DNA from 3 places in the Rhizobium sp. 05N49 genome. Region 3 is predicted to be linked to each of the others. Evidence: predicted binding sites of a transcription regulator. Region 3 holds the regulator's gene; each other region holds the start of a gene.
What was found. Region 3 encodes PhoB, which activates phosphate uptake and scavenging genes when phosphate is short. Its sites were predicted from a motif close to TGTCATNNANCTGTCAT; they were not measured.
Positions count from the first base shown of each region.

Region 1: AC1DF8_RS05455 (TIGR03364 family FAD-dependent oxidoreductase) is a predicted target of PhoB. The motif match lies at 2,273-2,289, and genes of this name have one in related genera.
Region 2: AC1DF8_RS02670 (BtaA family protein) is a predicted target of PhoB. The motif match lies at 2,066-2,082, and genes of this name have one in related genera.

Region 1 covers NZ_JBFTME010000002.1:252,645-256,626, reverse strand. Annotated here, with positions in the region: gene AC1DF8_RS05470 (ParA family protein) at 1-317, shown strand, start outside; gene AC1DF8_RS05465 (2'-5' RNA ligase family protein) at 629-1,099, shown strand; gene AC1DF8_RS05460 (succinylglutamate desuccinylase/aspartoacylase family protein) at 1,170-2,231, shown strand; gene AC1DF8_RS05455 (TIGR03364 family FAD-dependent oxidoreductase) at 2,334-3,464, shown strand; gene phnX (phosphonoacetaldehyde hydrolase) at 3,461-3,982, shown strand, end outside.
Region 2 covers NZ_JBFTME010000001.1:518,632-522,613, reverse strand. Annotated here, with positions in the region: gene AC1DF8_RS02675 (methyltransferase domain-containing protein) at 109-762, opposite strand; gene AC1DF8_RS02670 (BtaA family protein) at 777-2,021, opposite strand; gene AC1DF8_RS02665 (serine hydrolase domain-containing protein) at 2,218-3,609, shown strand; gene AC1DF8_RS02660 (lytic transglycosylase domain-containing protein) at 3,647-3,982, opposite strand, start outside.
Region 3 covers NZ_JBFTME010000002.1:479,707-483,688, reverse strand. Annotated here, with positions in the region: gene AC1DF8_RS06595 (GcrA family cell cycle regulator) at 297-827, shown strand; gene AC1DF8_RS06590 (pyrroline-5-carboxylate reductase) at 1,127-1,915, shown strand; gene phoB (phosphate regulon transcriptional regulator PhoB) at 2,049-2,732, opposite strand; gene phoU (phosphate signaling complex protein PhoU) at 2,861-3,574, opposite strand; gene pstB (phosphate ABC transporter ATP-binding protein PstB) at 3,619-3,982, opposite strand, start outside.

The DNA.
Region 1 (3,982 bases), 230 kb from region 3:
GCATCCCGCATTCGGTCGTGCTGACGCGCATCAGTTCGATCATCACCACTCGCGCGCTGCTGGCGGTCAAGGGCCTACTCGCAAAGCAGCAGGTCAATGTCATCGACACGGCACTGATCGAGCGCGCCGCCTACCGCGACATGTTCGTTTCCGGTGGCAGCCTCTATACGATGGATCCTGCTCGCGTCAGTAATCTCGACAAGGCGCAAGACAATGCCCGTATGCTGGCAGACGATGTCCTTCGTCTCGCACCGCCGAAGGCAGCCCGCGCCAAGTCCGCCAGGAAGGTGGCCGAGGTCGTCAAGAACGCTGCCTAATCCATGCCTAGGCGTGATTGATCCCAGCAGACGGCTGCCGCAAAGGTGGCCGTTTCTGTTTTGAGTATCCTCGCAGTAATGTCTGTTCATGTTTTGTTCTTGACCAGAACGCCGATCCCAGTATGCTCCTCCTCGTAAAAACAAGGAGGCGGGCGATGTTGTCCGTAGTTCAAATGCCTCATTTTCCACTCGATCCGAATAGCGCTGGCCCCCGGAAGAAATCCAATCTCGTCGGGGAATTTCACGACAGGATTTTCTTCGCACTTCGTCCAACTATCGAAGCGGCATCCGAGYCGCTGGACATCGCGCAAGTGTATCGCAATAGACATTCTCTGACCGTGCCCTCGCGGCCCAACGCACTGCTTCATGTCACGCTGAACGGCATCGGCGCCTACCGTCGGCTGCCGGATGATATCGTGTTCAGCGCTGAACAAGTCGCCGCGACAGTGCGCGTCCAACCGTTCGAAATTGTTCTCGACGAAGCCATGAGCTTCACGCATCCGGGCCGACCGCAAGCCTTCGTCATCTGCGGCAGGCAAGAAAACGAAGGCCTGCTGGATCTTCGCAACCAAATCCAGGAAGGTCTCTACGAGGCCGGACTGCCCTATAATGTCGGCGGACATCTGACGCCACACATGACGATGCTCTATGATCGCAAGACCGTTCTGCCCGAAAAGCTCGACCGACCCGTGCGCTGGATGGTACAGGAATTCCTGCTGATCCATAGCATCTATGGGAAGAGCGAGCATCGCGTCGTCAACCGATGGCCCCTGATCGGCTGAGCTGCGCTTGCACCGCGGGTGGGGATTCTTGTAAAACTCCCCACTCAATATGCACATGCGGAGCAAGACAGTGGACGTTTCAGAGATCATCCTCCCCGGCGATACACCAGGTATCGAATGGCGTTTGCCAGTCATGTGCTTCCATGGAAAGGATCCTGCGGCACCCAAGGTCTATATCCAGGCTGCCTTGCACGCCAACGAACTGCCGGGCACGGCGCTCGTGCATTTTCTCTGCGGTAAGCTGCGCCAGGCTGAAAGCGAGGGGCGGATCGCGGGCGACATTACGCTCGTGCCGCAGGCAAACCCTGTTGGAGCGGCACAATCGCATTTTGGTGAATTGCAGGGTCGCTTCGATCTGGGGTCACGAACCAATTTCAATCGCGATTTTCCGCTGATCTCGATCCGTGATCGGGCAGAGCTACTTGACGGATCCGATAATTACCCGGCTATAGATCGGTTGAAACGAGAGCTGATACATATGGCGCTCGGGGCCGATCTGGTGCTCGACCTGCATTGCGATGATGAATCGCTGCAATATGCCTATATCGACGAAGCCTTCTGGCCGGAGGCTGCTGACCTTGCCAATGCGCTCCACATGGAAGCGGTGCTGCTTTCAGATGGCGAGAGTTCCGCCTTCGAAGAGGCGGTCGGTTTTGCGTGGAAGTATGAGGTGCCGGGCGAGCGCAAGGCCAAGCTTCCCGGCAAACTTTCGGTGACTGTGGAACTGCGCGGCCGCCGTGACGTCTATCCCGATATGGCCGAGAAAGACGCCGAGGGGCTGCTGCGCTTCCTCATCGGGCGCGGTGTCGTCAACGGCAAACCTTCCGGAGACAAGACCTTCGCCGGACCTGCCGTGCCGCTCGACAATGTGGAGATCGTGCGTGCGCCGCAGGGTGGTACCGTGCTCTTCCACCGCAATATCGGCGAACATGTCTCGGAAGGAGAGCTTCTGGCGACGATCGTCACCCGGCCCGGCTTTGCCGAAGGGGATATCGATATCCGGGCGCCACAGGATGGGCTGTTTCTCACACGGACATCTGATCGCCTTGTGCGCCGGCGCGGCGACCTGATGAAGATCGCCGCCGACAAGCCAAGCAGGGCGACGCGAAAGGCCGGTACGCTGGAAGACTGACCGGCGTTCTTTTCAACACGCGAATGTAAAGCTCGCGCAACTGTCACACAGGCTTCAAGAAAATCCGCCAAGCCGTTGCAGACATGTTGCGAAGGAGCTTTCATGCCGCATTACGACATTGCGATCGTCGGCGCGGGAATTGTCGGGCTGGCGCATGCGCTGGCGGCGGCAAAGCGCGGCAAACGGGTCGTCGTTGTTGACCGCGACGCCCAGGCAAATGGCGCCTCGGTGCGCAATTTCGGCTTTGTGACGGTGACCGGCCAGCAGGCAGGCGACTGCTGGAACAAGGCACGCAGGGCCCGCGATGTCTGGGCCGAGATCGTCGATGACGCCGGCATTGACGTCCTGCAGCGCGGGCTGCTCCTTGCTGCAAGGCTCGACGAATCCGAAGCCGTCATCGACGCCTTCCTGCGCACGGAAATGGGTGAAGGCTGCGAAAGGCTGACGCTGGACGAAGCACGCCGGCTTGTGCCGGCGCTGCGACCGGAAGCCGGGCGCTTCACACTCTATAGTCCGCATGAACTTCGGGTCGAATCCCGTACAGCCATTCCGCTACTCGCCCGCTATCTCGAAGTCAAATATGGCATCGAGTTCCGCCGCTCCACAGCAGTGAATGCCGTCGAACCGCCGCGGATGGAGACGTCAACCGGTCTGATCGAGGCGGAGACCGTGGTTGTTTGCCCAGGCGACGATTTCAAGAGCCTGTTTCCCGATCGCATCGCTGCCTATAACGTCACACGCTGCAAGCTGCAGATGATGCGTGTCGTGCCGGCCCAGCGGGTTTCGCTGAGCACTGCCGTCATGTCCGATCTCGGGCTTGGACGTTATCTCGGCTATGCCGAATTGCCTGAAGCGACGGCCCTGAAGGCGCGGCTTGACCGCGAATTCAAGCCAGAGCGGGAAAACGGCGTCCACCTGATCGTCACGCAGTCGGAAGACGGATCGCTGATCGTCGGCGACAGCCACCATTACTCCGAAACGCCCGATCCCTTTGGACTGGAGCGGGTCGACCGACTGACCCTCGACGAAATGGATGCCGTGCTCAACCTGCCGGGTCGCTTCATTACCGAGCGCTGGATCGGTACCTATGCCTCCGCTCCAGACCGCTGGCGGTTTACCGACAAGCCTTCCGATGCGCTGCGCATTGTCGTGGTAACCGCAGGCTGCGGTGCTTCGACCGCCTTCGGCATCGGCGAGGAAACCATCGAGGATCTCTACGGGAGCGCAGCATGACACAATTCAAGGCAGTGGTCTTCGACTGGGCCGGCACGGTCATCGATTTCGGATCCTTCGCGCCGATGGGCGCCTTTGTGGAAACCTTCGGCAAGTTCGGCGTCGAGGTGACGATCGCCGACGCGCGCAAGCCGATGGGGCTCCCGAAGCGCGCGCATATCGCCGCGATGCTGGCCGAGCCGCATGTCGCCGCCCGCTGGCAGGCGGCACAAGGCACGCTTCCGGACGAGGCGGCCATCGACCGTGTTTACGAACTCTTCGTGCCGCTGAACGAAGCTGTCGTGAGCGATTATTGCGTGCTGGTGCCTGGAGCGATCAAGACGATCGAATATCTGCGCGAGCGGCAGATGAAGATCGGCTCGACCACAGGCTATACACGCTCGATCATGCAGCGCGTGCTGCCGCTTGCCGCCGAACAAGGTTATGCGCCCGACAATCTGATCTGTGCCGATGATCTGCCGCTTGGCCGACCGACGCCGATCGGCATGTATAAATGCTTCCTCGACCTGATGGTCTAT
Region 2 (3,982 bases), on a different contig from region 3:
GTGATGATGGATCTGCCCCACAGCCTGACCTTCGAATACACGCGCCCAGCAGAGGGTATAACCCTCTTTTCTAATATCAACGTAAAAAATTGGTTATTTACAAGCGAATTATGAGCGCTTGCTGATAATAGCGGCTCGCCACGCATAACCGCCGCCGATCCTGTCGAACGACAATGTCGCGCTGTTTTCAGCTGCTTGCGCTTCCAGAACCTCGCGCAGATTGGAGCGCGGTGTGACGTGGAACTTGGCGAGCCATGCCTGCAGCAGGCGGCGGAACCAGGCAGGCAGGCCTTCCTGCTGGCCGAAATCGACGATGTGCAACTGGCCGCCGGGATTGAGCGCGGCGATCGACGCATCCACCGCGCGTTCCCAATCCGGGATCATCGACAGCGCGTAGGAAATCAGAATGCGGTCGAAACCGGCAGCGCCGAATTCGCGCGGCGTATAGGCCGTGGCATCCGCGACCCGGAAATCCGGTATCGTCGCCTTGGTGGCGAAGGTCTTGCGGGCGGAGATCAGCATTTCCTGGGAAATATCGAGACCGTAGAGCTTGGCCGTCGGAAAATGCCTGTGGGCGAGCGCCATGTTGCGACCGGTACCGCAGCCGACTTCAAGCAGCGTGCCGCCCTGGGGAACGTCGAGGTTGCGGATCGTACGGTCGCGGCCGAGAAGATAGTATTTGCGGGTGAGATCGTAGAAATGGCGCTGGTAGCGATACATGCCGTCCATCAGGTCGGCATGTTCCTCGCTCTTGACGGTCATCTCGCTGACTTTGCTCACGCCTTCTTCCCGTAGATATGGAAGCCGCCGTAGATTGCCGAGCGGTCCTGGCTGGTCATTTCACGCGACTGCTCTTCGAAATAGTGCCACTGGTCACGGATTACAGGGGCGAGGCGGCCTTCGATGATGCTCTTTTCGGCCGCCGTGCGGAAGATCACGCGCGCACCCTCGCGGGCGGTGCGGGTGATTTCGCGCCAGACGTCGTTGAGCTGCTGGTCGGTCATCCAGTCCTGTGCATCGAGCAGGATGTAACGGTCGCGCGAGGCAGCCGGCTCGCCGGCCAGAAGCTCGGTGAAGCTTGCATGATGGACGTTGACGCGGTCGACATTGGCGCGGATCACGTCGTAATGCTCGGGCTTCAGATAGGTCGGGAGCGGGCCTTCCTCGCCATCCGCATAGCGGCGTGCGAAAGCCTGCCAGGCGAAGTAGTTGTCGCGCATGGGGAAATGGCAGGCGAGTTTTTCAAGGCGGTGCTTCAGAACAGGCGCGATGGAATTGTCGGCGGCAAGGCTTGCCAGCTCGTCATATTGCTGCGGCGGAATGCCGAGGCCGAAAAGCGAGCTCTTGCGGTTGGTGATCCAGCGAACGATGGGTTTTTCGAAGAGGGGAGCGATCTGGTCGTCGAAGAACTGGCGCTGCTCGCGGATCGTACGGGCCTTGGTCATTTCCTGCAGCTTTACGCCATGCAGGCGGGCAAGAAGGTGAGCGGCGCCGATGAAGCGGCCGAGCAGGCCGGTTTCATAGATGTTGCGGTCGAAGACCGTGACACGGCGGCGGCCGAACTTGCGGGTGTTCCAGTAGGCGCGCGTCGTATCGTCGAGATTGGATGACAGATAGCGGTCGAAAACCCGGCTGTTCGACTTCTCGTTCGGCATGGCCAGGAAACGGACGAGATCAGAATGGCCCGGCAGGTTCTTGAAGGCGGCAAGCTTCAGCCTGTTCAGCGCAATGTGGTGCGGATTGAGATCGACGACGTCGATCGAAGCCGGCGCCTTGGAGAGGTAGGCCAGCATGTTGCAGCCGCCCGAACCGATCGTGACGATGCGGTGATTGGGCTTCAGGTCCATTGCCTGCATGTCGAGGTCCGGGTCTTCCCAGATCTGCGGATAGACGAGGCCCGAGAAGAGCATGCCGAAGAGACGCTCCGAGAAGCCGTCCTTGGAAAAAGCCTTGTGGCGGAGAAGCGCTGCCTTGAGTTTCCGGTTCTTGCGGAAGCCGGTATCCGGTGCAAATTCCGACATGAGTCTGTCACCTTTTTAGCGTTCAGGGCGTGTAACCCGCCTCTGCTACAGTTTGATGACGCGCCCTGTGGGCCAGGGTTTCAACGGCGCTCCGCGAAGACCTCAGCGAAAATTGAAGGCGATTGAAACACTTCTTTTCGCTTCGCCCTTTTCGCGGGGAGCGTTTCCTGCTTCTCTCCCTTCCGTGGAGGATTGCATGCGAGTTGTTCCGCGTATCTTCAAGGGCTTGGCCCTGCTCGTCATTCTCGTCGTCGTAGGCGCAGTCGCGTGGCTCTCCATAGCTCCGCCGGAACTCCTGAAGGTGGGTAATGGCTATACTGCCAAGATCGTCTGCTCCAATGTCTTCATCGCGGGGCGCGATCCCGACATAGTTCTCCACGATGATGTCCAGGCACCAGGAAATCCGTTGCTCAGGCTGATGCGCGTCGAGATCGACCGCGACGGCGGGCGGGTGACATCGCGTTTCATGGGTCTGTTTGCGCCGAGCTATGCGCTTTATCGCGGCGCCCTCGGCTGCACGAGTGTGCCTGACGGCAATTTCGATGCCGCCGCCAGAGCCGTGCCACTGGTGTCGGCGCTGCGGGCGGGGGCGAACGATGCATCATGGCCGGACGGTGAGGGTGTCGATCCTGCGACAGGCAATGCGAAGGTCGCAGCCCTTCTGGCCGATACCGCGCTTGCCGGGCCTGCCATGCGGGCGATGGTCGTCATCCAGGATGGCCGCGTCATTGCCGAGAATTATGGGCCGGGTTTCGGCGCCGATACGCCGCTCATCGGCTGGTCGATGACGAAGACCGTGAATGCGGCGTTGATCGGCCGGCTGATGCTATCAGGCAAGATCTCCTTCGATGACACGCATCTCCTGCCGCAATGGGCCGGTGATTCGCGCGGAGACATCAAACTCTCCGACCTGCTCGGCATGGAAAGCGGGCTCGCCTTCAACGAAGATTATGGCGCCGTCGCCGATGTGACGCGCATGCTCTATCTCGACCCCGATATGGTTTCCCTGCCGGCGGGCGCCCCTCTGGTGGCCGCGCCGGGCACGGATTTCCATTATTCCAGCGGTACGGCGGTGCTTCTGTCCCGTATCTGGATGGATAAGGTCGGTGATCCGCGGGCGGCCTTCGATTATCCCCGCGATGCGCTGTTTTCTCCGCTCGGCATGACGAGCGCGGTCTTCGAAGCCGATGAGCGCGGGACGTTTACCGGCAGTTCCTATCTCTATGCCACGGCGCATGACTGGGCGCGCTTCGGCCAGTTCCTGCTGCAGGACGGTGTGTGGAATGGACAGAGGCTTCTGCCGGAAGGCTTTGTTGCGACGATGCGGACACCGACAGCAAGTTCGGGGGGCAAATATACGCAAGGCCAGGCCTGGCTTGCCGGACCTGGCGGCGGCACGAGCGCGGAGTTCGGCCTGCCGCAGGATACGTTCTGGCTGCAGGGGCATGACGGCCAGACGATGGCAATCGTTCCCTCGGCAAATCTCGTCTTCGTCCGCATGGGACTGACCCCGAGCTGGCTGCGCTACAGGCCGCAGATCGTGCTGAAGGAAATCCTCAATACGCTTCAGGCGGCGAAAGCCGGCTGAGGCCCGTCACAGACAGTCTGTATCAATTATTGGACGATCAGTAATTGCCCTGGGCGATGTCGGTCATGCCCTTGCGCTTGGCGTCATAATAGTAACCGCGGGCGTAGAGACGAACGGCGTCGTCTTCCTTCCTGTCGGCAACCTGCCAGGCGCCCTGCAGGTACTTGCCCGCATATTTGATATTGGTTTCGGCATCGAAAAGGCCGGCGGGATTACCGTCGTAACCCATCGACTTTGCGGTGTTGTACTTGATCTGCATGAGACCGAAGTAGCCGCGCTTGTTATAGGCCTTGGAATTGTAGCGGCTCTCGCGATGGACGACGCGGTGGAGCAGCGATTCCGGAATTGCGTAAAGCTTGGAATATTTGCTGAT
Region 3 (3,982 bases):
AACTGAGGATTTAGCGCATGCGTCAAGCCTGCAATCCGCATTACAGGTCTATCAACAGCTAATGTTGCAGAAATGACTCTCCCGGGAAGCAAGTTGGGGAAAACTACGAATTCGGATTCATCGGATTCCTGCGACTCTTGTCACAGAGTCAGGCTCACACTAGGTTAAAGTTCAATTACTAGACTGCATGCGGCGGAACTAGTCACCAAAATTGATCAGGCGTTTCTTGCTTCGGAGGCTTCCGAGGCAACGGTGAGGGATTCTGCCATCACCAACGCGAAAGGTGGAGACAGGGCATGAACTGGACAGACGAGCGTGTCGAAAAGCTCAAGAAGCTTTGGTCGGAGGGACTGAGTGCCAGCCAGATCGCTGCGCAACTTGGCGGAGTAAGTAGAAACGCTGTTATCGGCAAGGTTCACCGGCTCAGTCTTCCCGGCCGCGCCAAGGCCGGCGGAACCGCAACCACGGCGCGTGCGCCCAAGCGCAACACCTCTGCGCCCCGCGCCCCGAACTATGCATCTCGCATCGCCACCCGCACCGTGACGCGCCAGCAGGGCGCAACGATGCTGAAGGAAGAGATCGAGATCGAAACGGTCGAGGAAATGGAATACGTGCCGGCCAAAAACGTGGTCGTGCCTATTTCGCGCCGCCTCGGCCTGACGGAACTGACGGAGCGCACCTGCAAGTGGCCGGTCGGCGATCCGCTGAAGGACGATTTCTACTTCTGCGGCTGCGACTCCCCGGATTCATCGCCCTATTGCAACTACCACCAGCGTCTCGCCTATCAGCCGGTGAGCGAACGCCGCAAGGCTGTCCGGGTCGCCTAATCCGCGATCTTCCAACAGACGCGATGTATCATCACCCCTCCTCGCCTTGCGCGGAGGGGTGATTTTTTAGCCGGCACAGGAACGGCGGAAAACGGTTCCTGACCACGATCTGCGGAAGGCCGATCTCTGCCTGCATCCACCTGCCTGACAATACGAACTTATGTGGCCAAGACCATCGATGCGTTTCAGCCCCAGGGCTGGCATGGACCGGTGGGTCATAGCGCTGTAGCGCGATATTCTGATACAGATGCGGTATTCTGGTCGAGTAGCACGGCGCACATAGTCGCTTGGGGGTGCCAATGGAGATCGATCCAAAGCGGATGACAATGGGGTTCGTCGGGGCGGGCACGATTACCGAGGCTGTCGTCACCGGATTGGGCAAGACAGCGTTTCGCGACGCACCCATCGCGCTGTCACCTCGTAACGCAGGCGTCGCCTCCCGGCTCGCGGCGGCAAACGGGAATGTGTCTATCGCTGTGGGCAACCAGGATGTTCTCGACCGCTCCGATCTCGTATTTTTGGCAGTGAGGCCGCAAATTGCCGAGGAGGTCATCCGCTCGCTTCGATTTCGGCCGGGCCACCATGTCATCAGCTTTGTCGCGGCTACGCCAATGGATCAACTGCTGGCGTGGATCGATCGGCCGGTTCGCCTGAGCCTGGCAATTCCACTTCCGTTCGTCGCCGATCTCCAGGGGGCGACTGCGATCTACCCGCCCGACGAGGTCTCCCACACCCTCTTTTCGGCGCTCGGAACGGCGATCCAGGTTGAAGACAAGCAGGAGTTCGAACTTCTCGCGGTGGCGAGCTGCCTGATGGCCAGCTATTTCGGCATCCTGGACGCGACGTCGACCTGGCTGCAGAGCAAGGGGCTCTCGGGAACGGCTGGCGACGCCTACCTCCGTCAATTGTTTTCCGGCCTCGCCCATGCTGCCCGTTCAAAACCTGTCGCGAGTTTCGATGAACTCATCGGCGAGCATTCGACCAAGGGCGGATTGAACGAACAGGTGCTCGAAGACTTTCGTGCGTTTGGCGGCACTGCGGCTCTGCAAAAGGCTCTTGATCGAATTCTTGTGCGCATCCGTCTGTAAAAAGCAGATCCTTTCGAGGTTCGCTTTCGGCGCCTGGTGTCGGCTTTCGTAAGGAGCTAGGGGTGCCAGATAGACAAACGGGCCGCCCGGCAAGCGAGCGACCCGTCTGGACCTCCGATCACTCGGATTAAGCTTAAGCTTCCATGGAATATCCCGCGCCGCGCACGGTGCGGATGACATCCTGCATGTTGGAGAAATTCAGCGCCTTGCGCAGGCGGCCGACATGGACGTCGACGGTGCGCTCGTCCACGTAAATATCATGGCCCCAGACGCCGTCGAGAAGCTGCGAGCGGGAGAAGACGCGGCCCGGCGAGGACATCAGGAATTCCAGCAGGCGGAATTCGGTCGGGCCGAGGCGGACTTCGCGGCTCTTGCGATGGACGCGGTGCGTTTCGCGATCGAGCTCGATATCACCACATTTCAGAACGGTGGAGAGCACCTCGGGACGGGCGCGTCGGAGCATCGCCTTGACGCGGGCGACGAGTTCCGGCGTGGAGAAGGGCTTGACGACATAGTCGTCCGCGCCGGTCGAAAGACCGCGAACGCGCTCGCTCTCTTCACCGCGCGCCGTCAGCATGATGATCGGCAGGCGCTCGGTTTCCGGCCGCATGCGCAGCCGGCGGCAGAGCTCGATGCCGGAAACGCCCGGCAGCATCCAGTCAAGGATGAGCAGGTCCGGCGTGCGCTCCTGAAGCCGGATTTCGGCTTCGTCGCCACGAAGGATCGTATCCACCTCGAAACCTTCGGCTTCGAGGTTGTAGCGGAGAAGCACGCTCAGCGCCTCTTCATCTTCAACAACTGCAACTCTTGGGATCATGCGTGTCAGTCTCCTAATGCATGATCCTTAAACCGGGGGTGATTTAAGCAAGGGACCATGCAAGACTCGGAATTGGCTGCGACCCTTGCGCGCCCCGACGGGGCGCGCACGCAATCGGCAGGTCCGGATTACTCCGTGACCGCACCAACGGTATTGGAGCTGTCGTCCTTCGGACGCTCGCCCTCCGGCTGGGCGCCGGTTGCCATGTAGTAGATCGTCTCGGCGATGTTGGTCGCGTGGTCGCCGATGCGCTCGATGTTCTTGGCGCAGAAGAGAAGATGCGTGCAGCTCGTGATGTTGCGCGGATCTTCCATCATGTAGGTGAGGAGTTCGCGGAACAGCGAGGTGTACATCGCGTCGATCTCGTCGTCGCGCTCGCGGATGGACTTGGCCTTGTCGGCCGAGCGATTGGTGTAGACGTCGAGCACTTCCTTAAGCTGGACCAGCGCCAGTTCGGAGAGATGCTCGAGACCGCGGGCGAGCTTGCGCGGAACGCCGGTGCTCTGCACCGCGATGACGCGCTTTGCCGTGTTCTTGCCGAGATCGCCGACGCGCTCGAGGTCGGCGGCGATGCGGATCGAACCCATGATCTCGCGAAGGTCGGAGGCCATCGGCTGGCGGCGGGCGATCGTGACGATCGCCTTGTCGTTGATCTCGCGTTCAGCGTGATCGAGGATCACGTCGTCGGAAATGACCTTCTGAGCGAGTGCGGTGTCACCGTTGACCAGCGCGCGAATTGCGTCGGCGCCCATCTGTTCGGCAAGACCACCCATCTCGGAAATGCGCCGGGACAGGAACTTCAGATCGTCGTCATAGGCGGAAAAAATATGTGTCGATGCCATGGGGCTTTGTCCTCGAAAATCGGGAAGGCTTCACATTGCCAAAATCAGCCGAACCGGCCCATGATATAGTCCTGGGTGCGCGGATCGTCCGGATTGGTGAACATCTTGTCAGTATCGTTTTCCTCGACCAGGTTGCCGAGGTGGAACATGGCCGTACGCTGTGATACGCGCGCGGCCTGCTGCATGGAATGCGTCACAATGACGATCGTGTAGTTTTCACGCAGCTCGTGGATCAGCTCTTCGACCTTTGCAGTCGCGATCGGGTCGAGCGCCGAGCAGGGCTCGTCCATCAGGATGACTTCCGGGCTGACGGCGACAGCGCGTGCGATGCACAGACGCTGCTGCTGACCACCGGAAAGGCCGGTACCGGATTCATGCACGCGGTCCTTGACCTCGTTCCAGAGGCCG